DNA from 2 places in the [Clostridium] celerecrescens 18A genome. Region 1 is predicted to be linked to the other one. Evidence: a T-box and tRNA genes for the amino acid it is inferred to sense, from the RefSeq annotation. Region 1 holds a T-box; the other holds one or more tRNA genes.

Region 1 (15,954 bases):
TACCAAAATGGACCCTAGATTCCATTCCTCTTTAAAATCAATCCGCCGCAGCACTTTATGTAAAGAAGCAATTTGTTCGATGGCACATAATACCTCTTTGCTATCCTTCAAATTGCATTCCCGATCCGCATACCAGTCTTTTACGATCCACCGGGATCCATCCTCGGCACTGGAGAGGAGTTCACCATCTTTATTCCTGACGTAACGGTCCACTTTCAAGTGGCAGGATTCTTTCATCTGTGAAAATACCTGATCTTCAAATTCCAGGCGCTTTAAGGTTCCTTTATATTCCCGAAGCAGTTTAAGCCCCTGATTCGACTCACACAGCCAGGCGCCCCGGCCGCGTTTCACATCCAGAATTTCAAGCTCATACTGCGAAAGCACCTCTGTGTATTTCTCGTTCACAACCACCCCTCCAACTCTTAGCTTATCAGCTACTTCTAGGGTATGAAGAGGTGGAAAAAAATATGCAAAATACGGTAGAAAGTTATACGGGCCTTACCCTTGTTCCTTAATAAATTGTTCTGCTGATTTCATCAAATATTCCCTGTTATTGCATTCCGGCTTTTCAAGTACCAGCTGGAACAAACGGTTAAGCACCGTTCCCATCTCAGGCCCCGGCTTCATGCCTGCATCGATCAATTCCCTGCCGGTAACGACCATGTCCTTTAGACGGATACAATCCCCAGCCTTTAAGATTTCCTTCGAATACTGCTCCACCATTTTTAACCTGGTTTTATAGGATGTATGGCAGAATACCTTCTGGAAGCACAGCAGGTCCTTATATAACTCCGGGGAAAGGGTGCTCATAACCTGCCGGATGGCCGGCTTATGAGCCGGAATCTCTGTTTTCCACAGGCTGACCAGTGTCTTTGTCTGATAGATGGTATCATTATCAAGCTTCAGCTCCTTAAGAATTCTTACCGCATCCTCGGGTTCCTCAAGCCTTAAAAAACCGGTCCAGCGCATGTGCTTTACAGAAGGCAGCCCGGTAAGCCTCTCTACTTCCATAAGCTTCCTTCCCGCATCTTCAAAATACTCTGAGATATAAGGGCCAATCCCGTTTTCATATACCTCCTTAAGCCTTCCGGGATGATCGGAAAGGAGGAGCTTTGTAAGCTCCACCTGGATCCGCTCCTTGCTGACCTTAGCCATGTTGGGAGCTATAACAGAAATTGCCGCCCTTGTCTTAGCTTCCAGGTCAAAGCCCAGCTGGGCAGAAAAACGGATGGCCCTAAGGATCCTTAAAGCATCTTCGTTAAACCGGTCATGAGGGTTTCCCACGCAGCGGATGATCCGGCCCTCCAAATCCTTTACCCCGTCAAATGCATCCACTAAACCCTCACGGTCACTGTATGCCATGGCATTGATGGTAAAATCCCGGCGTTTCAAATCCTCCAGAAGGTTTCCTGTAAATTCCACAGATTTGGGGTGGCGCCCGTCTTCATATTCTCCGTCTATGCGGTATGTGGTCACTTCATAACCTTCATGGTCAATAAGTACTGTAACCGTACCGTGTTGGATTCCCGTATCAACCGTTCTGTTAAATATTTCCTTCACCTGTTCCGGCTTTGCTGAGGTTGTGATATCCCAGTCTTCCGGCGACCGGCCTAACAGGCTGTCTCTCACGCAGCCTCCCACCACATAGGCTTCAAAGCCGCTGGTATTCAGTTGTTCGATGATCCTCCTCGCCGCCTCCGGAACCTGAATCTCTATCACCTTTTCTACCTCCTGATTTTCTTCCTGCCGTTTTTAATACGCTCTGCCCCAGTAAACCATCTTTACCGCAGGTTTTCTACAGCATACACAGGTATCGGCAAGTGTTTCCTGCTTAAATGGCATACATCGGGATGTTGCTCCTGTAATCTCCTTGATCTTATCCTCACATTCCTGGGAGCCGCACCACATAGCCTTTACAAAGCCCGGTTTTTCCTCCACAGTTTTAACAAAGGTATCCATATCTGTTGCCTCGTAGGTATGAACATCCCGGTGAATTCTGGCGCGTTCCAGCATATCCTTTTGGATTGTCTCCAGAAGCTCTCCTACCTTATTATTTATCTCATCTAAGGATACGGTAATCTTCTCATGGGTGTCACGGCGTACCAAGACCGCCTGGTTCTCTGAAATATCTCTCGGACCGATTTCCACACGAACCGGAATACCACGCATCTCTGATTCGCTGAACTTCCATCCCGGACTCTTATCGGAATCGTCAACTTTTACTTTATAATTAGAAAGAATTTCTTTTAACTCATAAGCCTTATCAAGTACGCCCTCCTTCTGCTGCTGAACCGGAACGATGATCACCTGGATCGGAGCAATTCTGGGAGGAAGCACAAGGCCGCTGTCATCACCATGGACCATGATGATACCACCGATAAGTCTGGTGCTCAATCCCCATGAAGTCTGATGAACATACTGAAGTTTATTTTCCTTATCTGAATACTGAATATCGAAAGCTTTTGCAAACCCATCTCCAAAGTTGTGGCTGGTTCCTGACTGAAGCGCCTTTCCATCGTGCATCAGGGCTTCGATGGTATAGGTTGCCTCTGCTCCGGCAAATTTTTCCTTATCAGTCTTTTGACCGCGTATCACAGGCATTGCAAGGATTTCTTCACAGAAATTTGCGTATATATTAAGCATCTGTTCCGTTCTTTCCTGTGCTTCATTGGCAGTCGCATGAGCCGTATGGCCTTCCTGCCACAGAAATTCTCTGGAGCGTAAGAACGGTCTGGTGGTCTTTTCCCAGCGCACCACGGAACACCACTGATTATAAAGCTTCGGTAAGTCACGGTAGGACTGGATTTCTCTGGAATAAAAATCACAGAAAAGGGTTTCTGAGGTAGGTCTGACACAAAGCCTTTCCTGCAGCGGCTCCAAACCTCCGTGGGTTACCCAGGCCACCTCAGGAGCGAATCCTTCTACATGGTCCTTTTCCTTTTCAAGAAGGCTTTCCGGAATAAACATAGGCATGTAAACATTTTCCACCCCTACTTCCTTAAACCTTCTGTCAAGCTCGCTCTGAATGTTTTCCCAGATGGCATACCCTGCCGGTTTGATGACCATGCAGCCCTTTACACTGGAGTAATCAATTAACTCTGCTTTCTTTACAACATCCGTATACCACTGCGCAAAATCCACCTCCATGGATGTAATCGCCTCTACTAATTTCTTTTCCTTTGCCATAACAATTCTCCTTTCCTATCCTCATAAAAATAAAAAGAGCCATCCGTTCCCTAAAAAGGGACCGAACAGCTCGGCGGTGCCACCCAATTTAGCCATGGACAATGCCATGACTCACTTTTTTATCCGTTAACGCAGGAACTGCGCCGCAGTTTGCTGCGGGACTCCGAGGTAGGTTGGGTTATGAGAGGTATAAAGACCTTCCAGCAAACGGCCTTCTCTCTGGGATACATCATCACCTACTGGTCCTCTTCAACGTCTTAGTTCTTCATTATAATAAAAGATTGTATGGTTGATTTTACGTTATTTGCAAATGTTTGTCAAGTGGGTCCGGACTTGTCTTCCAAAAGTATTTCATTCATTCCTCCGGATCCAGCCTTTCCTTTCCATCATGACAGCACCAGCACTCATACACCTCTACAATATCTTCCACAATCAATAAGCCGATAGGGCCAAGAATAAATCCCAAAAGCCCGAAGAGCTGAAGTCCTACGTACATGGAAGCAAGGGTCTCCAAAGGCGTAAGGCCAACTTGTCCTCCCATGATTTTAGCTTCCATGATCTCTCTTAGAAAATAGCAGATCACATAAATGATGATCAGTCCGAATCCATACTTCCAGTTTTTATTGATCAAGGAGAATAGGGCCCAGGGAATGAGCACCGTCCCGGTCCCGAAAATCGGAAGCGCATCCAAAAGCCCGATCCCGATTCCGAATAATATAAAGTAGGGATTTCCCAGCAAAAACAGTCCTGACGAACAAACCACCATGGTAAACATCATGATAGCTCCTTGAGTCTTTAACCAGGCGCTGCCCACCGTTGTAAGCCGTTTTCCCAGCATGGCATATTCAAAGCGGAATATGGAATTGTCCCGTCTTTCCCGAATCTCATCCATTTCCTGAAGGGACAGGACCGTGGCAATAAGCAATATAATGATGATAACGGTTGCCTGAACAATCCATTTCATAATGGTCATGGAGTTCACCATGAGAAAGGGCATAATCCTGCTTTTAATGGCAGTCTGCCCTCCTGTGATGATATCCCTTACTATTTCTACCGCATATCCGTCAGGCAGCTTTAAAAAACGTTCTGCGAAGGAACAGTTATCCATGAGCCAATGATCCACACCTTCCAGAATTGCGGGAAGACTTTGAAGCAAAAGTCTAGCTTCCATAAGCAGCTTTCTTCCACCCACGTAAAGAAGGATCCCAAAAGCGATCATAAGAAGTATAATCTCTACTCCGCCAATAACCGCCAGGGGAATGGAAATCACCTTTCCCTTTACAATGAAGCGGGTCCTTTTCTCAACCCAAAGAGCAGAGGGCCGTAGGGAAAGAGCAAATACATACGCAATCAAAAAGGGAATCACAAGGGGCAGCAGATATCGAAAACACAGATACACTGCCCCTGTAACTCCCAATATTAATAATGTTTTCTTCAGTTTCCTGCTCGGTTTCACCATGGACTCACCTGTTTCTGATTTGTACTTCTTTTGTACAATCACTATTATGAGCCGTCCGGTAAGAAAATATGCGAAATCTGATTAGTAAAAAATTCCTTCTTTATGCAATTCCCGATAATGAAAACATCTCAAAGACTTTTCCCTTTGGTTTCACTGAAAAGCTCAGCCTTTTCTTTGTGACTGGATGGGAAAACGATAAGCTGTAAGCAAATAACGCCACGTTACCGCTGACAGCATTCTTTTGAGCCTCGGGATTATACTTGCGGTCGCCCCACAGGGGTGTGCCGTGGCCCGCCATCTGTACCCGGATCTGATGGTGGCGGCCGGTTTTTAACGTGATCTTTGTCAGGCTGCACTCTTCATTCCCAATGTTTTTGTTTTCCACAACCTGATAATGGAGTTCTGCGAGTTTTGCACCTTTTATCCCTTTATCCACAATTTTGGAACAATTAGTTTTTCCGTCTTTCCACAAATAATCCACGTAAGCGCCAAAGTTTTCCACAGGTTTTCCACAAACTACTGCATAATAGATTTTCTCCATTTGATGTTTAGAAACCTGACTGCTTAAGGACTCTGCAGCTCCTTTGGTCTTTGCATACACCATGACGCCTCCAACCGGCTTATCCAGCCTGTGGATAACTCCCACATAAGGCTCCCCTTGCTTTGGGGATAACGTGTTGATATGTTTCTTCACCTCACTGACCATATCCGGTTCAAAGGACCTTGCGGTTTGGGATTCTATTCCCACTGGTTTTTCTACCACCAGTATCTCTTCATCCTCGTACAGTATGTTAAGATCCATGTCTATGTTTTACTCCTCTTTCTTCCATGCAGCCATCATAGCTTCTACAGACCGGCTCATCTCTGCACTGAAATCAGAATTCCATTTGCGTTTGCAAAAAGCCTTTATCCATCGCTCAAAGTCCTCTTCCCTGCCCTGGGTCTTTTTAAGCTCCAGGGAAAATTCCTCCGGGCTTAAACGGCGGTAGGAATTCGTGGACACAACAGCCTCAAGCCTAAGACGCTCCGGCTTTTTTCTCTCCTGCTGCTGTCTGGAAGGATATCCAAAGACCAACATTGCCGCCGGAACCGCATACTTTGGAAGGCTGAACAAATCCCTGTGGGTTTCATACTGCTCCATAATATCCCCAATGTAACAGGAGCCAATGCCCATGGATTCTGCCGCCACAACCGCATTCTGTGCGGCTATAAGGGCATCATCACAAGCCAGCAAAAGATCTCCAAGCCCAGGATGGCGGACCTCTTCTTCATAGTGGCAGAACAGCTCGTACCATCTCTGGTAATCTGCGACAAAAACCAGTACCAGCGGTGCCTTTGCAATAAATGGCTGGTTGTCGCAGGTTATTGACAGGGTTTCCTTTCGCTCCTGGTCCGTCACATCAATAATGGAATACAGGGTCATATTTCCTGCCGTGGGGGCCTGAAGTGCCGCCTCTATAATAGCCGCTTTTTTCTCCGGTTCAATGGCCCGGTCCTCATATACACGGACAGATTTTCTTTCCATAAGTTCTTTTATTGTCTGATTCATAGGGAGGTCATACCTTTCTTTTATAAATTTCATTTTATCTATTCATTATATTTTATTGTTCCAATTATAGCAAACCCATTTTTATAATTTTATCTTTAAAAAACTATTGCATTTTTTTCAAGCAAAGTGTATAGTATATAAAAATGCAATACATAGTATTGATTACTACATCAAAAGTTATTATTTTCTACAAGGAGGTTTTCCATGGAAATTAAAATTAAAGATCCGGTCAGTGCCCTCACGCATTTTATCGCCATGATACTGGCGCTTATTGCCGCAACACCACTGCTTATTAAGGCTTCTTCCGACGGGGGGCTCCATCTGGCCGCCTTAACGGTTTTTATCATCAGTATGGTTTTTCTTTACGCGGCCAGCACCATCTACCATACTCTTGATATTTCACCGAAAATCAACCGTCTGCTGAAAAAATTAGATCATATGATGATTTTTATCCTGATTGCAGGAACGTATACGCCAATCTGCCTGATCGTTCTGGGAGATAAGACCGGCTGGAGCCTGCTTGCTCTGGTTTGGGGCATAGCCATTTCAGGAATTATCATAAAAGCCTGTTTTATTATGTGCCCCAAATGGTTTTCGTCCAGCCTCTACATTGCCATGGGCTGGGTCTGCGTTCTGGCATTTTCAAAGATTACGGAAACCCTTTCTTCTGCCGGATTTCTCTGGCTGCTTGCAGGAGGCATCATCTATACCATAGGCGGGATCATCTACGCTCTGAAGCTTCCTCTTTTTAATGCGAAGCATAAAAGCTTTGGATCCCATGAGATCTTTCACCTATTCGTCATGGGCGGAAGCTTATGCCATTATATTTTGATGTACAATTTTGTTGCATAACACCGGAAAAACCGTCAGTCCCGCATACTCGCGGACTTGACGGTTTTTCTTATACAATTTCTCCCATCAGTTTTAGCTTGTCCTTCCTGGAAAGTTTTTTAATGGCGGCTTCCCTCCGCATGGCTTCTTCTTTTGTGGAGAACTCCTCCCAGTAAGCCAGAACCACAGGCCTTCTGGCTTTTGTGTATTTGGCCCCTTTTCCCTGGTTATGGGCGATTAAACGTTTCTCTAAGTGGTTTGTCCAGCCGCAATACAGGGTATCATCTGCACATCTTAAAATATAGGTATAGTTCATTTTTTCTTCTCCGGTATAAGGAAATTCAGGGTATGTAAACGGTAATAACGCCTTGCAATACGTCACTACCGTCCAGGGTAACCTGTCATCTATCTTAAGCACCAGCTGGATGCGTTTTGGCGCCATCGATGGTTGAAGCTATAGCTTAGCTATAGTATATTATATAACAGGGCAAGCTGATATGTGAATAGCAATCTTTATCATACCCTTTTTTATAAAAATCATTCAAAGGCATAATCAATTATGCCAGGCAAAAGCGATCCCTTCTGCCTGGCACTTTATTGAATAAATTATGCTAATTCCTTCACAAGAATCAGCCGGTCACCCGGTCTCACGGATTTATCCGTCAATCCATTGGTCGCTATAATGGTATCTATGGTTGTATGGAACTTTTTAGCGATATTCCAGAGGGAATCCTCAGGCTGCACAATATATCCCACGATTCCGGGAAGCTTCTGCAAGTTGTTTAAATCCATGGGCGATTCCAGCGCGTTAGTGATGATCTGCTCACGGATCGGCTGCAAGGCCAGTAAATCAAGGGAAATGGTCGCCTTCACTTCTACGGTTCCTCCGCCCATCATAACCGCACTAAGCTGCTCTAAGCCCGGATTCAGCTGGCAAACCGTCTGCTCATTGATCCCCGGTGCCTCAATCAGGAAATGGAATGGAATATCTTCCACGGTTGACTGGATAGGCTGGTCATCGTCAGAAGTCATATAAAGGATCCGAACCTCTAAAACGCCTTCCACATGAAGTCCGTCCTCTTTGATTTCCGTATCATCGACTTTAACAGTCCCTTCACTGTGGCATATCTGGAGGATCCGGTCCGCCTGATCCAGGCTGAGCTTTTCTACAACCTTGCACCTGCTCATATTTTTCGTCAGGATCTTATCAAAAAGAGCTTCCTCCGTCTGCAGCGTCAGTTCCCTGTTGGTGGAATATATATCGCTGAGCAGCTCCATATTCTCTTCCTTGTAAAGCTTCATATCCAGCTCAAGAACTGAATCCATATCCATTTCCCGCATTTCACCGTCGGAATCCGGTTTTGCCTCAATATCCTTATGGATTATGTGAACCGTAACCAGAGGAACCATATCCTCAGTCATATCCGGAACAGCCAGTTCCCCTGAAAACGGAATGCTCTCCTCTACCCACTGGATGGGCGCACCTTCCCCTTCTCCCTGGTAAATAACAAAGACTAACAGTTCCCCGTCAAGCATCATTTTTCCATCCATGGGCCTTAAGGAAACGCCTCTTAACTTCATTTCAGTCCATAAAACGTGGTCAATGTTTGGCTTGTTTCCTGATAGAGTAACCGTATCCTTGATGCGAAACGTATCCTTGTGGCGGAGAGCAATCGATGCTACATCCAGATTGCGGCGAAGGGTTTCCACAATTGGCATATCTAATGCTGAGCCTCCCGTGTCCACTTCCACGGCAGCGTTTATATCGCTGGCAGTTTCCACCTTTACTTTTAGTGATACGATCGACTTTACGCTCAGCTTTCTGGAATTAATAAGCCCAGCGTTTAAATCCTCAAGCTCCCACCCCAGTTGGACGTAATCCTTTTCCTCCAGCCCGGGGATATTGATGGGTTCCTCAAAGTTAATGCTTCCTGAAAGGGTCTGTAGCCCTCCTTCCGATCCCCGGAAGAGATTCATAAAGTCCAGCTTGCCCCGGACCATGACCCGTTCTGTCTGAACCTTTACGGAATCAATGGTAATATCGCCGGAACTTAAAATAATCTGATCCACATCATCCATACTGTCCGGGACGATGAAGTCATCGTCAAGAGTAATCTGGGATGCGGCATATCCTTTCCAACGATTCATATGTATGTTTTTCTTCACCAGCTCCAACATAAAAAAGCACCTGCCTTACCTTCTTTATTCCTTTAAGAAAGTTTATGCAGGTGCATGTTTCATTATACTTTTTTTGTTATCATTCCCGGACTTCCTGAAATACAAGAGAGTTTTAGCCCTTCTATTCCTCAATTTTCCCCTCCAAAGATGCCTCCGCCTGATCGGAGTGCTCTTTTTCCCGATAGGAAGACAGCTCTGTCTGCAGTTTAGACAGCGTTTCTTCCAATTCCTTGACCCGCTCTTCCATCTTGCAGTAATGATCCATGGTCACCAGATTGCTTTCCTTCTTGGGAAGGGGCACGCCATCGATCTTAATCGGACGGGCGGGAATTCCGACCGCAGTCACGTTGCTTTCCAAAGGCTTTAATAGCACGGCATTTGCCGCTATGGTACAATTATCACCTACCTCAAAGGAGCCCAGAATCTTAGCTCCCGCTCCCACGGTCACATTATTACCAAGGGTGGGATGGCGCTTTCCCTTATTAAGTCCCACACCGCCTAAAGTCACTCCCTGGTAAATCGTACAATTATCTCCTACCACCGTAGTTTCTCCGATCACCACTCCGCTGCCATGGTCAATTAAAATCCCATGCCCCAGCTGCGCGCCGGGATGAATCTCGATCAGTGTAAAAAATCTTGCCAGCTGGGAAATAAACCTGGCTATAAAAAACATCTTATGCTGGTAAAACAAGTGAGCAAAACGATGCCAGATCAACGCATGAACACCCTGATAGAGCAAAAGCACTTCAAGCTTGCTTCTGGCCGCCGGATCCCGCTCTTTTACTGCCGTAACATCAAGCCATATATCCTTTAATATCATATTACCCTTCCTTCTCTTTACTGCCTACTCTTATTTGAAGTAGTATATCATATGACGGCTTAAGAAAAAAGGGGAATTTACGTTTTATCTGCCACAAAAACAGCCGTTCCGCTTTTGCCATCTGCGGAACGGCTATTTCAACTTCTTTTCTACTGAAACACTACCGGAAGCTCTGACATCTCGGTTTTAATGACGATGAAGGGATAAGAGGGTTCCGTCCCCATATTCTCTCCCTTTTCCGGGCCGATCAGTTCCGTATCCAGGACAATGGAATTATCTGTCAGATAAAGATCATTGACTGCGATGCTATATCCCCCACCGGCCTGCTTTCCGAAACCAACCACTATGTAAAGGTTCTGATCATCGCTGTAGGTCAGCTTAAAAGGTGACTGCTGCTTCTCAGCAATGATCTGGCTAAGTTCCTGCGGTATATCTGCGTCAGCTACCACGGTAAATTCCAGATCCCGCACCTTATCACCACTATCCTTGTTTAAAGTACACCCGCTTAAGGTACGTACTACCAGTACCCACATGGCCAGGCCAAAAAAAATCATCCATCTTCTGCTAAACAGTCTCTTCATAGCACACTCCCCAACTTATTAATTATTACTATATATATGGGGAAGAAACGGATTTTATGAAGGGATTTACGCTTTTTTACGGACTGGGATCCAAATTTCGTTCTTACCTCCCGCTCTCTCTGATAGCTTCAGCATAATATAATTTCAGAATATAATCGCAACTTTTCCTGCACAAAAAGGTGAATTTATGATTTTCCTGTGATACCCCTGTACATTTCCGGCCTGCGGTCACGGAAAAGCCCCCAGTTTCTCCTGTCAGCCATCATCTGATCCAGATCAAAGGAAGCGCATATGAACCCTTCTTCCTCCCTGCCCATAGAAGCTATGACAGCCCCGGTATTATCCGTAATAAAGGAAGAACCATAAAATCTAAGAGAGGAGCTTTGATTCCCGTTTGACGTACAGGGAATAACAGATTCCACTCCAATCCGGTTAGCCGCTATGACCGGTATGATATTGGAAGCAGCGTGTCCCTGCATGCAGCGCCTCCAGTGCTCCATGCTGTCGCATTCCAGGATGGGCTCACTTCCAATGGCAGTAGGATATAAGATCAGCTCCGCTCCCTGTAACCCCAGGCACCTTGCTGTCTCCGGAAACCACTGATCCCAGCAGATCCCTACGCCGATTTTCCCATACATGGTATTAAATACCTGAAAGCCGGTGTCTCCGGGAGTGAAATAAAATTTTTCCTGGTAGTAATGATCATCGGGAATATGAGTCTTCCGGTATATTCCAAGATTTGTCCCATCTCCGTCAAGGACAGCCACTGAATTAAACATGGTATTTCCTGACCGCTCATAAAAGCTGATGGGAAGCACCACCTGAAGCTCAGCCGCAATCCCGGCGAAATGCTTAACCGCCTGGTTCTCCTCTGCCGGTTCTGCATATTCATAAAAGTCATACCGCCTCTCCTGGCAGAAGTATTGCCGTTCAAACAGCTCCGGAAGGAGAATGACCTTTGCCCCTTCCCCTGCTGCCTGCCTTACCAGTCTTTCCGCATGTTCAATATTCTTTTTAACGTCATCGCAGCATCTCATCTGAACTGCCGCTACTGTTACATCTCTCATGAAATTCTCCTTCCGGTATCGTTTCTATCGTGCGGACGCCCGACATGAATAACCCAGCGGAGTCCGGTCACCCGATCTATGAAAGGCACGTCCGGACTACAACGGAATTTGTTGTGTAATGCAGTGAATATTTCCGCCTCCTACAATAATATCTCTTGCATACACCGGATAGATTCTTCTCTCAGGGAAGCACTCCCCTAATATCCGTACTGCCTCTGAATCATGAACATCCCCAAACTGTGGAACAATAACCCCTCCATTGGATATATAAAAATTCACATAGCTGGCAGCCAGGCGCTCTCCAGCCTCCCTCTCATCCTCTCCCGGTTCAAAGGAAAAGCCTGAAAGCTCCTCTTTCGTAATGCAGACCGGTTTCTTAGGTATGGCAAGCTTGTGTATTTTAAAATGTCTACCCGCTGCATCTGTTTCCTGTTCCAGTATTCTCAAATCAGCCAGAGACATCTCATACTGTGGATCATCCTCATCATCCGTCCAGGCTAACACCACTTCTCCCGGCCGGACAAACGCGCAGACATTATCAACATGCTCATTAGTTTCATCCTGATAAATTCCTGCTTTCAGCCAGATGACCTTTAAAGCCCCCAGATAACTTTTCAGTAGTTCTTCAATCTGAAGCTTAGAAAGAGACGGATTCCGTCCGCCACTTAAAAGACAGGCTTCCGTCACCAAGAGCGTACCTTCCCCATCCGAGTGTATAGAACCTCCCTCCAGTACAAAATGCTTTGCATCGTAAACCGGATAGTCAAAAAATTCACAGAAACGACCTGCAAGAAGGTCATCCTTTTGCCAGTCCGGATACAACCCGTCAAAAGTTCCTCCCCAGGCATTAAACTGCCAGTCGATTCCCCTGACCTTACGTTCCTTATTGACTACAAAGGTAGGTCCCACATCTCTTGCCCATGCGTCGTCAGATTCCATGTCGATCACCTGGATCCGGTCCGAAAGCATTTCTCTGGCGCATTCCATTACATCAGACTCCGCCAGTACGATCACCTGCTCGCTGTCTGCAATAGCCTCCGCGATTTCAGCAAAGGCCTTCCTTGCCCTTCCGGCCCCAAAGGGCCAGGAGCCGGGACGCTTGGGCCAGATCATGATACAGCTCCGATGAGGCTCAAATTCCCCCGGCATATAAAATCCATCCGCCGCCGGGAAGCTTTTTAATTTTTCCATAGTTTGTCTCCTGATGAATCATGGGGATATGCTTGTAACTCCTAGGCCAGCCTGTTCTTAAAATCCTCATAGCCAAACCTTTTTATAACACGACATTCTCCATCCTGATCCATGATAGCGATGTCAGGAAGGGGCATCCCGTTAAAGGTGTTATTCTTCACCATGGAATAGATGGCCATATCCATAAAGTACAGCTTATCTCCAGGCTTTATTTCCCTGTCAAAGGAATAGTCACCGATCACGTCCCCTGCCAGACAGGTGCAGGAGGACAGCCGGTAGGTAAAAGCCTTTTCTCCCGGTTCTCCGCTGTTCTTTAAAGGCGGCCGGTACGGCATTTCCAGCACATCAGGCATATGGCAGGCTGCGGAAGCATCAAGGATCAAAGTCTTTATCCCATTTTCCACCACATCCATGACCTCTGTCACCAGATATCCTGCATTAAGTGCCACTGCCTCTCCAGGTTCCAGATAAATCTGAAGACCATACTTCTCCTGCATTCTCTTAATGCAGGCTTCCAGCAGCACGATGTCGTAATCCTCTCTGGTAATATGATGTCCTCCGCCCATGTTAAGCCAGGACACTCCGGATAAATACTTCCCGAACTTTTCCTCCACGGCATCCAGGGTCTTTTTTAAATCATCTGAATTCTGCTCACATAAGGTGTGGAAATGGAGCCCTGATATCCAGGGCAGCCACTCCTCCTTAAAATTATCAATGATTACACCAAGCCTTGATCCGGGCGCACAGGGGTCATAGATTTCATGGCCTTCCTGGGTGGAGCACTGGGGATTGATCCTGATACCTGCACTTACCCCTTCTAAAGCACCTTTGTACTTCTCCAGCTGAGAAAACGAGTTGAATATAATGTGATCGCAGATCTTCACCAGCTCTTTAAAGTCCTCTTCCTTATACGCGGGGGCAAAAACGTGATTTTCAAGCCCCATCTCCTCGTTCCCCAGCCTGGCCTCATAAAGCCCGCTGGCCGTAGTTCCGTCAAGATACTTACCGATGAGGGGGTACTCCGCAAAGCAGGAAAATGCCTTCTGTGCCAACAGGATCCTGCACCCGGTATTTTCTTTTACCTGGCTTAGGATTTTTAAATTCTTCTCCAGTCTTCCCTCGTCGATCACATAACAGGGTGTTTTTAGCTCTTCGATCCTCATTTTTTCCTATCTCCAAACCGTAACAGTTTCCGGGTCCTCACATACCACCCATGGAAGTCCCCATTTGTTTAAAGCCTCCATATAGGGATCCGGGTCAAACTCTTCCACATTAAATACCCCCGGCTTCTTCCACTGGCCGGTTAATACCATCAGGCTCCCGATCATGGCCGGAACTCCGGTGGTATAGGAAATCGCCTGGGATTCCACCTCTTTATAGCATTCCTCATGATCGCATACGTTGTAGATGTAAATAGTCTTTTCCTTTCCATCCTTTACCCCCGTAAAGATGCATCCAATATTGGTCTTTCCTTTGGTTCTTGGGCCAAGGGACGCCGGATCTGGAAGCAGGGCTTTTAGAAACTGAATGGGCACGATCTCCTGTCCGTTAAACTCAACGGGGGAGGTGGAAAGCATACCTACGTTTTCCAGGCACTTCATATGGGTCAAATAGCTCTGTCCAAAGGTCATGAAGAAACGGATTCTCTTTACCCCGGGAATGTTCTTTGCCAGGGATTCAATCTCCTCATGGTGAAGCAGGTACATGTCCTTTTCCCCAACCTCAGGGAAATTATATTTGGATTTAATCTCCATGGGCTCTGTCTCAATCCAGCGGCCATCCTCCCAATAGGAACCGTTGGAGGATACTTCCCTTAAGTTGATTTCAGGGTTAAAATTTGTTGCAAAGGGATACCCATGATCCCCTCCGTTGCAGTCTAAAATATCAATGGTATGAATTTCGTCAAAATAGTGCTTTAAGGCATAAGCAGAAAATACGCTGGTAACTCCAGGATCGAACCCGCTTCCAAGCAATGCGGTAATGCCTGCATTCTCAAAACGCTCCTTGTAAACCCACTGCCAGGAATAATCAAAAAGGGCGGTAAACCCGAGCTCTTCACAACGCTTCTCATAGATCGCCCTCCACTCCGGATCATCCGTATTCTCAGGCTCAAAGTTAGCGGTATCAATGTAATCTACCCCTGTTGCAAGACATGCATCCATGATGGTTAGATCCTGATAGGGAAGAGCCACATTTAATACGGCATCCGGCTTATAATCCTTTATAAGGGCAATTACCTCTTCCACGTGATCCGCATCAACCTTAGCTGTTTCAATTCTTGTATTTGTTGTCCCTGCAAGCTTATCCTTTAGGGCATCGCATTTCTCTTTTGTCCTGCTTGCGATACAAATGTCTGTAAACACCTCGCTGTTCTGACAGCACTTCCGGATTGCCACAGAGGCTACCCCTCCACAACCGATAATTAATAATCTGCTCATTCCTTTTCCTCCTCTTTCAGTAAATCTTCCACGTATTTAGGCAGCATGAACGCGCCTGTATGAAGATTCGTTGTATAATACCAGGTTTCAATTTTTAACTGATTCCATAGTTCTGGTTTAAAATCATTGATGGGATGATATTTTTTCGATGCAAACCCAAACAGCCAGTAGCCGGACGGGCAGGTGGGAATATGGGCCTGATAAACACGGCTTATGGGGAAGGAACGGAATACCTTCCGGTGCATGCTTCTGCACGCCGTCTCATCATCATCGTAAAAAGGACTTCCATGCTGATAGACCATAATGCCATCGCTTCGCAGCGCCTTATAGCAGCTGCCGTAAAATTCCTTGGTGAAAAGCCCCTCCGTATGTCCGAAAGGATCCGTGGAATCATTGATGATAAGGTCATATTCCTCTTTTTTGCTTCTTAAGAAACGGAGCCCGTCATCATAATATACCTTGACCCTGGGATCAGAAAGCCCGCAGGATACTTCAGGAAAAATATCCCGGCACACGTCTACAAACAGTTTATCCGTTTCAACCACATCGATGGACTGAATGAACGGGTACTGCAAAAGCTCCTTTGACACCCCTCCGTCGCCTCCGCCGATGATCAGCACATCCTTAACATTTGGATGGACTGCCATGGGAACA
Region 2 (15,954 bases), 3.8 Mb from region 1:
ATCCCAATGATGAAATTTTCCTGGATTTATGTGACGAACTGGGAATATTGATCTGGGAAGAAAACCACGCAAGAGGGCTTTCCGAAGAACAGATGAGAAATCCTAATTTTGAGAGGCAGGCAGAAGTAGTGATCCGTGAAATGATCATGAATCACTATAATCATCCGAGCATCTATATTTGGGGTATCTTAAATGAATGTGCCAGCGAAACTCCCTACGGCAGGGAATGTTATAAAAAGCAGTATGACCTCATCAGTCAGCTGGATTCTTCCCGCCCGCGTTCCAGCGCAAGCTGTAAATTTAAAACAGATGTTTGTCTCGACTTTCCGGAAGTAGTTTCCTACAACATTTATCCGAGATGGTATCACAACACCCCTGTCCGGGAATATTTAGATGATCTGTACCAATGGGTACAAATAGAAACACCAGGAAAAAACAAGCCATTTCTTATTACGGAAGTTGGCGCAGGAGCCATCTACGGTTACAGGAGCCCAGCTAAGGTCAAGTGGTCGGAAGAGTATCAGTCGGAGACGCTGGGAGAACAGCTTACTGTTATCCTGGAACATCCCGGTACGTCAGGACTGTATATCTGGCAGTTCTGCGATGTGAGAATCAGTGAAGAATGGTACCTAAACCGCCCAAGGACAATGAATAATAAAGGAATCGTCGACGAATACAGAAGGCACAAGCTTTCTTATGAGGTTGTGAAAGAAATTTATACAAGTTATGGAAATTATAAGGAATCTTAAAATATATCAAGGATCGTACTCCCTGTTATTGAATTTTTTCCGTTGTTATGCATGGATTCCCATAAAACGTCCATATTAATACTGTCTTCCGGGAAAACACGCCGAAAGATAGTATAACAATGGAGGGAATATCATATGAGCCCAAAAGAATTAAATTATATTGAAGATGCTCTTGGCCATGAGCAATTTTTAAAAACCCAGTGCCAGCAAGCAGCGCAGAATCTTCAGGATCCTGAATTAAAAGCCTGTGCGCAGCAGCTTATGCAAAAGCACCAGCAGATTTTTGACAGCTTCTATAACTTAGTGTAAGGAGGAATCACATATGGATGACAAGTGTATTATGGAAAACCTGCTCCACACCACAAAAGGCGTGTGTGACTTATACCTGCATGGAACCATCGAGTCCCCTACCATGAACGTACATCAGGCATTTGACACCGCATTAAGCGACAGCCTGTGCATGCAGGGCGATATCTACAAGAAAATGTCCGCAAAGGGATGGTATACCACAGATCAGGCAGAACAGCAGAAACTCACGAAAGTTAAGAGCCAGTTCGCAGGAATGTAAATAAAAAAGCTATGGGTGTTCCCGGTAAAAGGGGGCATCCATAGCCTTTTTGTTAATGTCTGTGCATCGCAACTTCTTCAAGTCCCTGGTTCCGTAAGTTTTCATGGACTTCTCTTCCATCCGCCTGTTTGATCAGCAAATCACGAGCTTTCTTTGCTTCATTCTCACTCTTATGCCTGCTGGGGCCGCCTACACAGCCTCCCACACATGCCATTCCTTCTATGAAGTCTCCTGGAAGCCTTCCAATCTTAAGAAGCATCAGAGCCTTCTTGCACTCAGCCGCTCCATTGCATTTAAGGACTTCGATATCCGTACCTTCTCCTGTCTCCTTTAAACATTCCAGAACAGCCGCAGTTACACCGCCGCCATTTCCAAAACGCTTACCGAATACAGATCCTGCCTGGTAGGTGTTATCTTCCGGCAATAACTCAACGCCCTTTGATGCCATCATTGCCTGAATTTCTCCCAGGGTCAGGGCATAATCCGCGTTGTCTTTAATATTTAAATCCAGAGTTTCGCTTTTCTTAGCAATACACGGCCCGATGAATACGGTGATCGTTTCCGGATCCTTTTCCTTCAGCATTCTTGATACAGCGCACATAGGGGATACTGTGGTGGACATATTCTCAAGGAGCATAGGATAATGCTGTTTAATCATGTTCACAAATGCCGGACAGCAGGAGGTCGTCATCTTCTTGCCTTCCTTATAAGCCTCTGCCCATTCCGCCGCTTCTGCTGCAGCGGTCAGATCGCCGCCAAGTGCAACCTCAATCATATCCTGGAAACCGATCTTCTTTAAAGCGGTTCTCCAGCTTGCCATGGTGATTTCCGGGCCGAACTGGCCTTCTGTCGCCGGAGCGATCATGGCAACCACCCGTTTTCCGGCATTAATAAGATTAATCACATCCACAAGGAATGTCTTGGAATCAATGGCACCAAAGGGACAGCCATGAATGCAGGCTCCGCACTGGATGCATTTGCTCTCGTCAATGACGACTATGCCATTTTCATCCATGGTGATGGCATCCACCGGACAGCTTTTCTTACAGGGACGGGTCAGATCTGCAATGGCGTTATAAGGACATGCCTGGGAACATTTTCCGCATTCCTTACATTTATCAGGATCAATATAGGCACGATCACGTCCCATGCTGATGGCGCCAAAATTACAGGAACCCTGGCACGCCTTACCCATACACAGCTGGCAGTTATCGGTTACCACATACCGGGCGATGGGACAGTCTTCACAGGCAGAGCTGATTACCTGAACGACGTTCTTCGTATCCCTTCCGCTGGGGCAGAGACCTTCCGCCAGGCGGATTCTCTCTCTGATGATTTCCCGTTCCCTGTAAATGCAGCAGCGGAACTGGGCCTTGGGACCTGGAATGATATCATAGGGAATCTCATTTCTTTTCTCCTCAAGCTTTCCCTCCCATGCAAGTTTCGCCACTTCATTTAAAACCTGATGCTTTATGCGAAGTAATGTCGCATCATTTGTTGCCATATTTTTCCTCCTTGTAACTTCCACGTATCGTGGCTCTGTGAATATCTATCCAAATTCAATAATAGGTTACCGTAACCCTTTTCCCCATTTCTTCCACTACGTGCTTTAACTGCTCCACAAGATTCTGGCGGATCCCTAAATCAAAGGGCAGGCCAGGATTCTGATAAGCGCTGTTAATTGCCATTCCCACGTATAACTTAAGCTCCGTACAATCCTCAATGATCATCTTTGCTACCATGGAAGCTCCGTTTGGCTTATCTAACTCCAGGAAAAAATCCTCTGTGACGGATTCATTCTTCACATAACGCCTTAAAAGCTTTAACACTTTATTTAATGTCAAAACACCTTCTGTAACCAGCTCAATTCCGTCAATATAAGCGATTGGCGGAATGTCCGGATCATCGTAATCCAGGGAAACAAACAGCTCCCTTTCAGTTACCCTGGAAACAATATTGGCACTGGTTCCTCCGCAGACGACTTTCTTAGCGGAATCATCTCCCGACAGGAAATCATTCACCATCACGCAGTCGTCCTCCGTCTTCCTGGGCGGGCCTGTCATCAAATGCACCGGCTTGCGGTCAATGATCCTCATAACGGCAACCGTGGTATCATCGCCAGGCCGGTACTGATACAGTTCATCACAGGCGCTGGTTAACGCATTCGCAAGACGAGCTGCAGATATGGTCAGGCGGTACTGCTTCACCGCATAAGAAGCAACATCCTCCCACAGCCAGCCAAAATTCAGGAGCTTCCCCACTCCTGCATGGATGGTCCCGTCACTCATCAGGATCAGCGCGTCCCCTTTTCTCACCTTAAAACGGTATTCATTGATTTTTTTATCCCTGATAACCCTGGTGTTTCGTGGTATGGAAACCAGGCTCCCATCCCTGATGAAGATACAGCCGGGATTATCAAACTCCACCAGATAGGCTTCACCGTCATGAAACACCTGAAGGATGCTGAAGGTCGAATAGGCTACCTGGCGCACCTGACATACCGGAAGGGTCTCCACAATGGTTTCCACACACTCTTCCAGGGTCGCACCGTTTAGAAACATGGTTCCGAGAATCTTGGAGGTCATGGTGGCCAGAATGTTGGCCTTTACCCCGCTGCCCATACCGTCAGCGAGTATCATAATATTGGAATCCTCGGTCTGCAAAAGTTCAACCTTATCCCCGCACAATACTTCCTTGAATTTATTCAGGCTTGTGTATGCAACATCTACGGTAATCCCCATCACTTAACCTCACCTTCACTTCCCTCATCCAGTAAGGATCTGCAAAGCTTCGTTAAGGTAGTCTTGGTCTCCGCCGTGGTTTCCCCTAAAAGACCTGCAATTTCCTGGGCAACCATCATCTGCTTATGAATGACTTTCTGTGCCAGGGCAATGGTTTCCAGTTTCTGTTCGTAGTCCTGCTTTGCCTGTTCTTCCTCTTTGGTGATATCTATGAAGGTGGCTAATACCACATCTTCTTTTTCAATGTAAAGAATATTCTGAAGAGTGGAAATATGGTATTCCCCATATGTCACCTTTTTTCCATGGATCTTCTGGTGGGTATTATAAACCCACTGGAAATCCGAAGGATCAATGAGTTCATATAAATACATGGTCAAAGCTTCCTGCCTGGTTTTTCCAAAATATTTTTCTCCCACTGCAGAATACTCTAAAATTTTCATATCTTTATCTACGATCAGAACAATATTGGGAGAGGTCTGCATCACGAGATTGGATAATGACTCTGATTTTTCATGCATAAATGGAATGCACATATTAAGCTCTGCCTTTTTCTGGAAAACTGCTATGGCCTTTTCCCGGCAGGTGGAATAACCGCAGGCACCGCAGTTTAATTCATCCTCCGGCCTGGTCTTTCCGGTCATTTTTAATATCTCCTGAATCTGGACTTCTGTTGGCATGACATCCTTGGGTGCACGGTCCAGGAACAGCTTCCGAAAGGAGATACGCTCCATAACAGGGGCCAGCTCCTCCCTTGGTACCGGATCCTTTTCAATGGATTCCTCCATATCCAGCTTAATCTTGAATCTGGATACGTTCTCGTCCTCTACTGTGGGACCCTTGATGCAGCCGCCGGAGCACATATTCATCTCAATAAAGCAGCCCTTAATTCCTCCCCGCAGCATGCTTTCGCACAAATCCATGCAGTTGAGACAGCCATGGACATAAAATTTCCGGTATCCATCCCGTTTCTCTTCCGTGGCCAGAACAGAATTTACCACTCCATTGGTAACCGGATAAAGGCGGTTGATTCTGGGGTTCCTTGCAAACGGGATATCCTCGCAGTCTTCAATGGTTATTTCCTCTTCAGAAAGCCACCTGGAAATATCATTGAAATTCAGGACAGCATCAATATAGCCATCATGGCGGGGGTCTCCAGCTTCCTTTTTCTTTGCAATGCACGGTCCAAGGAATACCACCTTTACCTCAGTTCCCAGTTCTTCTTTTAACATCTTTCCATGGGCAATCATAGGAGATACCACAGGAGCCATATATGGAATCAGCTTGGGGTAATAAATCTCGATCAAATCATTGACGCTGGGGCAGCAGGTGGTGATGATGTTTTCCATCTTCCCTTCACTTAAAAGCCTTGCATATTCCGCTGTTACAACAGCCGCCCCCTCCGAAGTCTCCCTTACGTCATAAAATCCCAGCTTCCGCAGCGCACCGTTAACCTGGCCGATGGTCTTATAATTTAACAAGCCCATATAAGACGGCGCCAGGGAGATAACTGTCCGGATCCCTGCGTCAATGTAACTCTTTACCAGATCCAGATCACTTATGAGAGTTTTTGCTGACTGAGGACATACCTGCATGCATTTTCCGCATAAAATGCATTTATCCGGCATAATTTCAGCCCGCTCATCTTTAATCATGACTGCCTTGACTTCGCAATTACGAATACATTTATAGCAATGTTTGCATTTAGTAGCCTTGAAATCAATGATCCCCATGATTACAGCCTCCCCATGATCTCTTTGTCAAAAAACTCCTTTGTATCTTCTGGTTTTAAAGAGTATAATTGACCCTCCACGGTCACACAGACTCCATTTACACAATCCCCGCAGCAAAAGGACCCGTTTAGATCCACCTTATCCTCCAGATGGTTTTCCTTCACAAGGGTCTGCAGCTGTGCGATGATTTCTCTGGAACCCTTTAAATGGCATGCGCTCCCTATACATATTGTTACTCTCATGAATATTCTCCCTCCAAATTTTGTACCTTACATTTGATTGCCCTTTTGAAATATTATCGCACATCGTTATATTTTTATCAATATTTTTTTATCGATTTCCTGTTCTTTTTCACATACAGGAAATAATTGTCTCTAAAATTTCCTGTTTCTCTACGTCAATAAGGCCATATGTATTCAGCCGCAGCTCCGGAATGACCGGAAGGCTTGCAAAAGCAAGGGTCATGAAAGGATCGATGCTTTCTCCGATTCCAAGGCTTCTTGTCTGGGCCTTTAATTCTTCCAGCTTTTCATCCACCCACTCAGCCGGTTCCTCGCTCATAAGTCCTGCGATGGGAAGAGGCAGCTCACCCATAAGCTTCCCATCGGCCACGACCGCCAGGCCGCCCCGGTTCTTCCTCACAATGTTGGCAGCGAGTGCCATATCTTCATCATTGGTTCCTGCAACGATCAGGTTATGGGAATCGTGGGCAATGCTGGTGGCCACCGCTCCCCGTTTTAAGCCATACCCGCCTAAAAAACCTAATCCCATATGGCCGGTATTATGATGGCGTTCCAGCACTGCCATTTTCACAATGTCCTGCTCAATGTTGACGCCGGGAGCGACCCCTGCCTTTTCTACCCATGGGGCCAGAAGGGATTTGGTGGTCAGCTCTCCGGGAGTGAGGCAAAGTACCCGGATGGTATTGCCTTTTTTCTTAACATGGAAATCTTCCGGACGAGTCTCTTCTAAATGGAAGGAATCGCCCACTCTGACAGGCGTTTCCACGCTCCGTTCTTCAGCTGCAAGGATTTCCGCCTTCATCCCGCCGTTTTCCGCCACCAGCTTACCATTTTTATATACCTGCTTTACCACAAATTCATTGAGATCAGAAACAACAATGAAGTTTGCCTTATATCCCGGTGCAACGGCACCTACATTCCGAAGCCCGAAATACTCAGCCGGATGAAGGGAGGCCATCATGACCGCATGAACCGGATCAGCCCCAAGGCTAATGGCCTTTTTAATGATATAGTCTAAATGCCCCAGCCGTATTAAATCCCCTGGATGCTTGTCATCGGTAACCAGCATGCAGCGGTGGTAATAAGGCTCCTTAAACAGTGGCATAAGGGCATTTAAATTCCTGGCTGCCGTACCCTCCCGGATCATGATCCACTGGCCTCTCTTAAGCTTTTCCACCGCCTCTTCCCAATCGGAGCATTCATGGTCCGACTGCACTCCGGCAGTCACATAGGCATTCAGTTCCCTGCCGGAAAGCCCGGGAGCATGACCGTCGATTAAGAGATTCCTGTTTCTGGCTTCCTCTACCTTATCAAGGATCCCACGGTCTGCCCTTACGGTTCCGTAGGAGTTCATAAGCTCAGCAAGGCCCAGTACCCGCTCCTCTTCATAGAGGGGTGAAAGATTCTCAGCCGCCAGAACAGCCCCCGATTCATCCAGTCCCGTTGCCGGTACGCAGGAAGGGAGCATAAAATACACATCAAGGGTAAGTCCCTTCGTCCTCTCCATCATAAAGCGGATCCCTTCCGCTCCCGCCACATTGGCGATCTCGTGAGGATCCGTAATAACCGCCTGAGTCCCATGAGGCACCACAGAGCGTTCAAATTCTCCCGGTGCAACCATAGAACTTTCCAGGTGTATATGGCCGTCAATCAGTCCTGGACAAACCACCGCGCCCCCCAGCTCGATCTCTGTCTGTCCCTCATATTCTCCAATCCCTACAATGTAACCTTCCTCAATGGCAATATCTCCGTTTTCCAGCTCAGCCGTAAAAACATTGACCACCCTGGCATTCTTTAGCACCAGGGACGCCTTTTTCGCCCCTGATGCTGCCAAAACCCGTTCAGCTAACAACCGATCCATAAGAAACTCCTCCTTTTATTTACCTGCGATCTTTGTAATAGATGCCGTAATCAATCTTTTAAACAAAGGTGCAACCCGGTCTGCCGTCTCTTGTACCTCTCCATGGCTCAAAGGCTGATCCGTAATACCGCAGGCCATATTGGTGATACAGGAAATGCCGCAAACCTTCATCCCCATGTGGTTTGCCGCAACTGCTTCACAGGCTGTGCTCATTCCTACCGCATCAGCTCCCAGAATGCGGCACATCTGTACCTCTGCCGGAGATTCATATGCCGGACCGGAAAGCTGCATGTAAATACCCTCTCTAAGGCCGATTTCTTCTTCTCCTGCAGCCTCTCTGATGGTCTGCTGAAGTTCTCTGCTGTAAACATCACTCATATCCGGGAATCTGGGTCCCAGCTCTTCTAAATTTGCCCCAATTAACGGAGACGGAACAAAGCTCGCAATATGATCCCTTATGAGCATGAAATCACCCGCCTTAAACTCTTTGTTAACACCACCGCAAGCATTGGTTAAAAACAGGACCTTTGCTCCTAAAAGGCCCATAAGCCTGGCCGGAAGCACCACGTCCGTCATTGGATACCCCTCGTAGAAATGAACCCGTCCCTGCATGATTACCACCGGAACATCATTTACATATCCGAATACAAACCTTCCTTTATGGCCTGCCACCGTTGATACCGGAAATCCTTCAATGTCTTTATAATCAATGGAGGTCTCTACCTTTATCTCCTCTGCATATTCCCCAAGGCCAGACCCCAGGATCAGAGCTATCTCCGGGACAAAGTCCGTCTTCTCCCGCACACTTTCCAAACAATTCTTAAGCTTTGCATATACTTCATTCATATACCATGTTCTCCTTCCAATGTTATTGTCCATGCTTTCTGGACATACAGGTATACCCGCAGGGTGTTTCATTATTACCGCCAGACAAGGTCGTCATAGGTATATACAGTATACCACATCTGCCAATATATCTGTATCTATATTTTGACAAATATGGGGGAATAATGATATACTGAAGGTGTTCGTACTAACCCGGAAGGATCCCTGACGGCGAAGGCGAGGAGAATACGTAAACCGGAAATCCCATGCCTGTTGGTGTGGGATTTTTTGATAGACGTAAAGAAAAAAGAACTATAACAGGTACGGACAGAAAGCGAGGATCTTATGAAAAAAGCATTATCCCTATTGATGGCGTTTGCCGTAACGGCGGCCGTACTCTCCGGCTGTGCAAAAGGCGGCGCTGAAAACCCCCAGGCAACATCAGTCTCTGAAAAGGAATCCACCTCTGAGACAGCAGAAGAAACATCAAAAGCACAAGAACCAGCTGATCGTTATACCTTAAAGATCGGTTCTTTAAAAGGGCCCACCTCTATGGGCCTTGTAAAGCTGATGGACCAGTCTGAAAAAGGCAATGCAGAAGGCTCCTATGATTTTACCATGGTAACCGCTGCTGACGAACTCCTTGGAAAAATTGTAAGCAAAGATCTGGATATTGCCCTTGTGCCCGCCAATATGGCCTCTATTATTTATAATAAAACCAATCATGAGGTGACTGTCCTGGATATTAACACCCTGGGTGTTCTCTACGGGGTATCCGCCGATGATTCCATTAAAACAGCCGCAGACTTAAAGGGTAAGACCGTTTACTTAACCGGCAAAGGGACCACGCCGGACTATGCCCTTCAGCACGTGCTTAAAGCCAGCGGCTTAACCGCTGACGACATAACCCTGGAATATAAGTCCGAAGCCGCTGAGGTCGTTTCTATCCTGAAGGAAAAGCCTGATGCAGTAGGTCTTCTTCCCCAGCCTTTTGTAACAGCGGCCATGGCTCAGAATGACTCCCTAAAAATGGTTCTTGACTTAACAAAGGAGTGGGATGCCACAGCCGGTGAAAGCGGCGGCAGTCTGGTGACCGGAGTTACCATCTGCCGGAATGACGTGATCAAAGACCATGGGGAAGCCATTGCCGCCTTTATGGCGGAGCATAAGGAATCCGCTGAATTTGCCAATGCCAATGTAGCCGAAACTGCAGCTCTGGTGGCTGCTGCCGGAATCATTGAAAAAGCACCGGTTGCTGAAAAGGCAATCCCATACTGCAGCATCACCTATGTAGACGGTGACCGGATGAAATCTCTGTTAAGCGGATACTTAAAAGTACTTTTCGATATGGAGCCGTCTTCCGTGGGCGGAACACTGCCAGCCGATGACTTCTACTATATGCCATAATTAAGGTAAAGCTTTGTAAGGAGATTCCCATTATGAAACCAACAGCCCTCCCGGCTAAAAAGGCCGGTATCATCTTTCTCTGGCTTCTTGCGTGGCAGGCAGTTAGTCTGTCCGTGCACAACAGCATCATACTGGTAGGCCCTTTGGAGGTAATCCAGGCTTTATGGATCCAGAGGGCCATGTCCGGCTTCTGGATAACCATTGCCCTCTCCTTTGGAAAGATAAGTCTTGGATTCCTTATGGCCTTTGGCTCAGGAATCCTGGCCGGGGGAGCTGCATGGCGTTTCCCTCTTTTAAGGGATTTACTGGAACCGCTTATGTCCCTGATAAAGTCGGTTCCGGTAGCTTCCTTTGTCATACTGGCCCTGATCTGGGTTGGTTCTGAAAATTTATCCGTTTTTATTGCCTTTCTTGTGGTATTCCCCATCATTTACATAAATACCATTGCAGGATTTATGAGTACCGATCCAAAGCTTTTGGAAATGTCCCGGGTGTTCCGTATGCAAGGCAAAAAGAAGCTCCTTTATATATACCGCCCCGCCCTTCTTCCCTACCTCATAAGCGGCTGCAGGGTGGCTTTGGGCATGGGCTGGAAATCTGGGGTTGCCGCTGAAGTGATCGGCGTCCCAAGCCATTCCATCGGTGAAAAACTCTATATGGCAAAAATTTATTTAAGCACTGCGGACCTTTTTGCCTGGACCCTGGTGATTATCGTAATCAGTGCCCTTTTTGAAAAATTCTTTTTATGTCTTTTAAGCCTTGCAAGTCCCGGCCGGAAATTCCATAAAAAAAAGGAGGCTTGATCCATGGAACTAAAGGTAAATCAACTGTCCAAATCCTTTGGGACTCTTAACGTATTTATGCAGGTGAATCTTTCCCTTCATTCCGGCCAGGTCTACTGTCTCATGGGTTCCTCAGGATCCGGGAAAACCACATTCTTCCGGATCCTTCTGGGACTTGAAGAAGCCGATTCCGGATCCATGGAAGGACTTCAGGGCATAAGAGCCTCCGCCGTGTTTCAGGAAAACCGTCTGTGTGAGTCATTTACCCCGGTAGACAACATTACCATGGTAATCCCCGGTCGTTCCTCCCGAAGCAGAAAACAGGCCAGAGGAGAGCTTTTAAGGCTTCTTCCGGAAGAGGCCTTATCCCGCCCCGTATCTACCTTAAGCGGGGGAATGAAGCGCCGGGTTGCCATTATAAGAGCCTTGTCGGTCCCTTGTGACATGATTTTAATGGACGAACCCTTTACTGGACTTGATGAGAACACAAAACGAACCGTAATTCAATACATCAAAGAAAAGACCCGTGACAAACTGGTCATCATAAGCACCCACCAGGAGGAAGATGTGGCACTCCTTAACGGCACCCTTATAAAACTGTAAAAACAGGGGCAAAAGCAGATATTCCTGCTTTTGCCCCTGTTTTATTCCTATCTTATTTTCAGTTTTATTTCAGTTTTAAGGTATCCAGTGCTGCTTCAATCTGTCCTTCTACCGCACTGTCTGGTGATTCAACCGTACCTGCCGCGCTGATGTACTTTTTTGTAGCCGCATTGTAAGAACCGGAAATTGCATAATAACGGACCCCATCCTCATTCGTCTTATACCGGATTGCATAGCGGAACGTCTGGCTTCCGTCGCTGCCGTTTTCTACATTATAGCGGACAAATTCCATATCCTCGCCACGGCTGACAAATTCCTTGTATTCTTCCATGGTAGCCGGATAGACTTCTCTGGCTCCGTCGGCGTCATCTCCTTCTACATAGACGACTTCTAACAGATCGTTGCCATTGGAAGAGGTGAATGCGACTGAGCTTTCATCTCCATCATCTTCAATGGTCCAGCCTTCTGGCGGTGTAATCTGATATTTTCCGGATTTTGATGTAAAGACGCCGGAAGATAAGTTACCTGCATCAGAAGCAGTGGTTTCGGTGGTTTCGTCTGTTCCGTCTTCCTCACTATCAGATTCATCCTCACCTAACGTAGTCTCATCTGTACCTGCTACTTTTGTCTCGGCAGCACTTACTTCTGTAGGATTATCCTGCGTGGATTTCCCATTATCTTTTGATCCACAGCCTGTAGCCGCCATCATAACTGCCATGGCGATGGCTATTACTGCCAACATTTTGTTTTTTCTCATTTTAATCACTCCTCATTATCATCAAACTCATTCCTGGTGACGATGAGGATTATAACATTATCTGCATCAAATGTATAGGGGATTAAAGGAACTGAAAGAATCACCAAAAATTCTTAATAATTATATTAGGAAGCTTCTGTGCGCTCCAGATCCAGTAACTTCACTTTAATATCCAGGCCCCCGCCATATCCTATCAGGCTTCCGTTGGCCCCTATCACCCGGTGGCAAGGAATGATGACAGGTATGGGATTGCGGTTATTTGCCATGCCAACCGCACGGCAGCCTTTGGGATTATCAACCATGACCGCAATATCCTTATAGCTTTTCGTCTTTCCGTATGGAATCATCAACAAAGCATTCCAAACCTTTTTTTGAAATTCCGTTCCCTCTGGTTTAAGAGGCAGATCAAACACCGTTCTCTTTCCAGCCATATATTCCTCCAATTGGCCTTCTGTTTTCCGGATCAGCTCTGTCCGCTCCCTTACGGCATTCTCAGGCTCCGTCCTCCCAAAATCAATTCTAAGAAGAGCTTCATCATCACATAGAATGGTAAGAGGTCCTATTTTGCTCTCATAAACTTCCCAGTACTTCATATAATATTCCTTCTTTCTCTTATGAACGGCACCATGTTTTCATCTAATTACATTATATCATATACAAAGCTTAGAGACGACCTCTTCTTTCATTCATTGTTCCAGGGCCGAAAGTAGTAAGCTATCTGTTTTTTCAAATATTCCTCATAATTCTTTTAGTTTTTTTATGAAATATTTATGGCTTAGTCAAACTTCGGTCATAATTTCCGCGTATACTAAATATTGTAAAGGAACCCCACCCTTTTAACATTGACTTTTTATTTTTCATACTCAACCGGCAGGAACATTTTATGTACCTGCCGGTTCCTCCCATTTCAGGGTCTTTTTTCCTAAAAAACCGCATAAATACAGGCTTAATTACGAATTTGAAATTTTTTCTAAAATAATGTTGACAAAATGATATCCATCATATATAATAACTCTTGCGTTGCGGAAAAGCAACCAAGCGAAAGATAGAAAATACTTTCACTATCGGGGTGTGGCTCAGTTTGGCTAGAGTACCTGGTTTGGGACCAGGGGGTCGCAGGTTCGAATCCTGTCACCCCGATTCAAGAGAAAAACCGTCAATGGTAGTATTAGTTTCTCTTACCTTTTGCGGGTGTAGTTCAATGGTAGAACACCAGCCTTCCAAGCTGGATACGTGGGTTCGATTCCCATCACCCGCTTTTGAGTCTGTAGCTCAGTTGGATAGAGCAACGGCCTTCTAAGCCGTGGGTCGGGGGTTCGAATCCCTTCAGGCTCGTTTCACATCTCTAACCAAGGTGTGAAAATTTATGGTGGGTATGGCGAAGTTGGTTATCGCGCCAGATTGTGGCTCTGGAGGCCCAGGGTTCGAATCCCTGTACTCACCTTTCCCTTTTAGGGAATTTTTTTTTATCACAAGTTTTAATGGGCTATCGCCAAGCGGTAAGGCACAGGACTTTGACTCCTGCAGTCGTTGGTTCGAATCCAACTAGCCCAGTATGGGATACTAGCTCAGGTGGTAGAGCACTTGACTTTTAATCAAGTTGTCCGGGGTTCGAGTCCCCGGTGTCTCATGAATGCATTGAAAAAGAGCGGGAAATCATTTGATTTCCCGCTCTTTTTATTTACCCGCGTATGGGATAAAAGGTGATTGTTAAAATATCCCTGAGAACCTATAATAGGATCATGGCATTCCCTGCACTCGTCCTCTCTTATTTGTGCACAAAAAGAGAGGACGAGCAAATCGATAACAAATATAATACATAAGAAAGGATTGATTTTATGGAATGGATCGAGGGATTAAACAAATCAATTAACTATATTGAGGAACATTTAACAGAAGAAATAGACTATGAGCAGTTAGGAAAAATCGCATGTTGTTCTGTTTATCACTTTCAGAGAATGTTCGCATATATGGCAAATGTACCTTTATCTGAATATATCCGGCGCAGGCGTATGTCCTTGGCGGCGGTGGATCTGCTGAACGGGAATAATAAAATTATTGATGTTGCTCTTAAATATGGATATCACTCTCCCACTGCATTTAACCGGGCATTTCAAAGCATCCATGGAATAGCGCCATCTCGTATAAAAGAAAGCGGCGCAACCGTAAAGTCATATCCACCTATCAGCTTCAAAATTATTATAAAAGGAGTGGATGAATTGAATTATCGAATTGAAAAGAAGGATCCGTTTCGGATTGTAGGCACTGCACAATCCCTGAACCGGGAAATTGAAAAGAATTTTGAAATAGTACCTCAAATGTGGAGCAAGGCTGCTATGGACGGAACGATCCCTAAATTAGCCTCCATGGCAGATGGCTGCCCTGGAGGAATATTAGGAGTCAGCATCTGCAATGACCTGGAAGAATGGCGGTACTTTATAGCCGCAGCCAGCACGAAAGAAGCTGATGATACATTGGAAGAATATACGGTTTCCTCTTTCACCTGGGCCATATTCTATGGAGAAGGCCAATGCCCCCATGCAATACAAGAACTAGAGAAGCGGATTGTAACCGAATGGCTTCCCACTTCTGGATACGAATATGATAATGGACCGGATATTGAGGTCTATTTAAATTCTGACCCACAGAATGCAAGATTTGAAGTATGGATTCCCGTTATTAAAAAATAATCAGGAGGGCACCTTGGATAAAACAAATGAGAACTTTAATGTTTTTCTTAAGGCAGTAGACGATCGTTATAAAGATTTCGTTATGGAAATAAATGATTACCTTACACAAAATAATTGTAAGTGTGAAATTAAGCCTGCTAAAAATGGTTTTATCGCTTCTTATAAACCAGAGACTACAAAAAAAGTCTTAGCTACTTTTGTGTTTCGGAAAACAGGAATGAGAATACGAATATATCCGGAGCACGTAAAAGCTTATGAATCCTTTTTAAATACTTTGCCGGAAATAATGAAAAAAGAAATCAAAAAAGCATCTGTGTGTAAGCGGATAATAAATCCGGAGGAATGCAACTCTAAATGTCACATGGGATATGACTTCCTTTTAGATGAGGAACATCATCAAAAATGCCGTTACATGGCATTCATGCCTGCACTAAGTGAAGAGACCACGCCCTATATCAAGGAATTTCTAGAAAAGGAGTTAAACGCATAATACTGCATGTAACAGCGGCCAATCGTTCAAAGGGTACAGACAGCTATGGAGGAATCCCAAAAGGCTTGCTCCTGGCGATATGGCCGCTGATTTCATGACATTGTGCTGAACGCTCCTTTATTCTCATACTTACCGAAATTTAATAAGCTTCCAGATTGTCGCACATTTTCATTAACACTTTACAGAATACAGCTATTTCGTCTTCAGGTATATCAGAGCAGATAAGTTCTTCAAACTGCTTGAAAACTTTTCTTACCTCTTCTGCTTCAACAACCCCTTTTTCTGTAAGGCTGATCAGAACGGAACGTCTGCAGTCCGGATTATTTTCCCTGAGCAGGAACCCCATATCCTGCAGTTTGTCTATATTTCTTGACATGGTAGCCGTATCGAAATGGCATCGGTCTGCCAGCTCTTTTTGGGTGATATGGTCTTTTTGTAAAAGATGATATAAGATCCTTGCATGTCCCTGTCCAGGCGTCAATCCGATATTTGACAGAAGCGGAGAAATT

The links. A T-box is a leader RNA that pairs with one kind of tRNA and senses whether it is charged. The one in region 1 lies ahead of proS (proline--tRNA ligase), so its partner is inferred to be a tRNA-Pro.
Region 2: it has a tRNA-Pro gene. The T-box ahead of proS (proline--tRNA ligase) is inferred to sense a tRNA for this amino acid. The anticodon was not compared.

The regions. Positions count from the first base shown of each region.
Region 1 covers NZ_PGET01000001.1:3,771,498-3,787,451, forward strand. The annotation lists gene H171_RS17140 (protein kinase family protein) at 1-405, opposite strand, end outside; gene H171_RS17145 (CCA tRNA nucleotidyltransferase) at 499-1,716, opposite strand; gene proS (proline--tRNA ligase) at 1,753-3,186, opposite strand; T-box leader at 3,240-3,448, opposite strand; gene H171_RS17155 (AI-2E family transporter) at 3,542-4,645, opposite strand; gene H171_RS17160 (RluA family pseudouridine synthase) at 4,746-5,447, opposite strand; gene H171_RS17165 (nitroreductase family protein) at 5,457-6,194, opposite strand; gene trhA (PAQR family membrane homeostasis protein TrhA) at 6,399-7,046, shown strand; gene H171_RS17175 (GIY-YIG nuclease family protein) at 7,096-7,341, opposite strand; gene H171_RS17180 (DUF3794 and LysM peptidoglycan-binding domain-containing protein) at 7,632-9,203, opposite strand; gene cysE (serine O-acetyltransferase) at 9,325-10,023, opposite strand; gene H171_RS17190 (protease complex subunit PrcB family protein) at 10,173-10,577, opposite strand; gene aguB (N-carbamoylputrescine amidase) at 10,790-11,671, opposite strand; gene aguA (agmatine deiminase) at 11,768-12,862, opposite strand; gene nspC (carboxynorspermidine decarboxylase) at 12,904-14,025, opposite strand; gene H171_RS17210 (saccharopine dehydrogenase family protein) at 14,032-15,300, opposite strand; gene speE (polyamine aminopropyltransferase) at 15,297-15,954, opposite strand, start outside.
Region 2 covers NZ_PGET01000001.1:14,398-30,351, reverse strand. The annotation lists gene H171_RS00175 (glycoside hydrolase family 2 protein) at 1-749, shown strand, start outside; gene H171_RS24260 (hypothetical protein) at 885-1,058, shown strand; gene H171_RS00170 (spore coat protein) at 1,072-1,317, shown strand; gene H171_RS00165 (4Fe-4S dicluster domain-containing protein) at 1,370-2,821, opposite strand; gene H171_RS00160 (SpoIIE family protein phosphatase) at 2,877-4,058, opposite strand; gene H171_RS00155 ([Fe-Fe] hydrogenase large subunit C-terminal domain-containing protein) at 4,058-5,788, opposite strand; gene H171_RS00150 ((2Fe-2S) ferredoxin domain-containing protein) at 5,791-6,030, opposite strand; gene ade (adenine deaminase) at 6,140-7,891, opposite strand; gene H171_RS00140 (purine-nucleoside phosphorylase) at 7,907-8,737, opposite strand; gene H171_RS00135 (ABC transporter substrate-binding protein) at 9,062-10,123, shown strand; gene H171_RS00130 (ABC transporter permease) at 10,156-10,926, shown strand; gene H171_RS00125 (ATP-binding cassette domain-containing protein) at 10,930-11,508, shown strand; gene H171_RS00120 (hypothetical protein) at 11,573-12,265, opposite strand; gene H171_RS00115 (methylated-DNA--[protein]-cysteine S-methyltransferase) at 12,391-12,858, opposite strand; tRNA gene H171_RS00110 (tRNA-Pro) at 13,331-13,405, shown strand; tRNA gene H171_RS00105 (tRNA-Gly) at 13,453-13,523, shown strand; tRNA gene H171_RS00100 (tRNA-Arg) at 13,527-13,600, shown strand; tRNA gene H171_RS00095 (tRNA-His) at 13,634-13,709, shown strand; tRNA gene H171_RS00090 (tRNA-Gln) at 13,748-13,819, shown strand; tRNA gene H171_RS00085 (tRNA-Lys) at 13,823-13,895, shown strand; gene H171_RS00080 (AraC family transcriptional regulator) at 14,104-14,955, shown strand; gene H171_RS00075 (hypothetical protein) at 14,969-15,445, shown strand; gene H171_RS00070 (MarR family winged helix-turn-helix transcriptional regulator) at 15,585-15,954, opposite strand, start outside.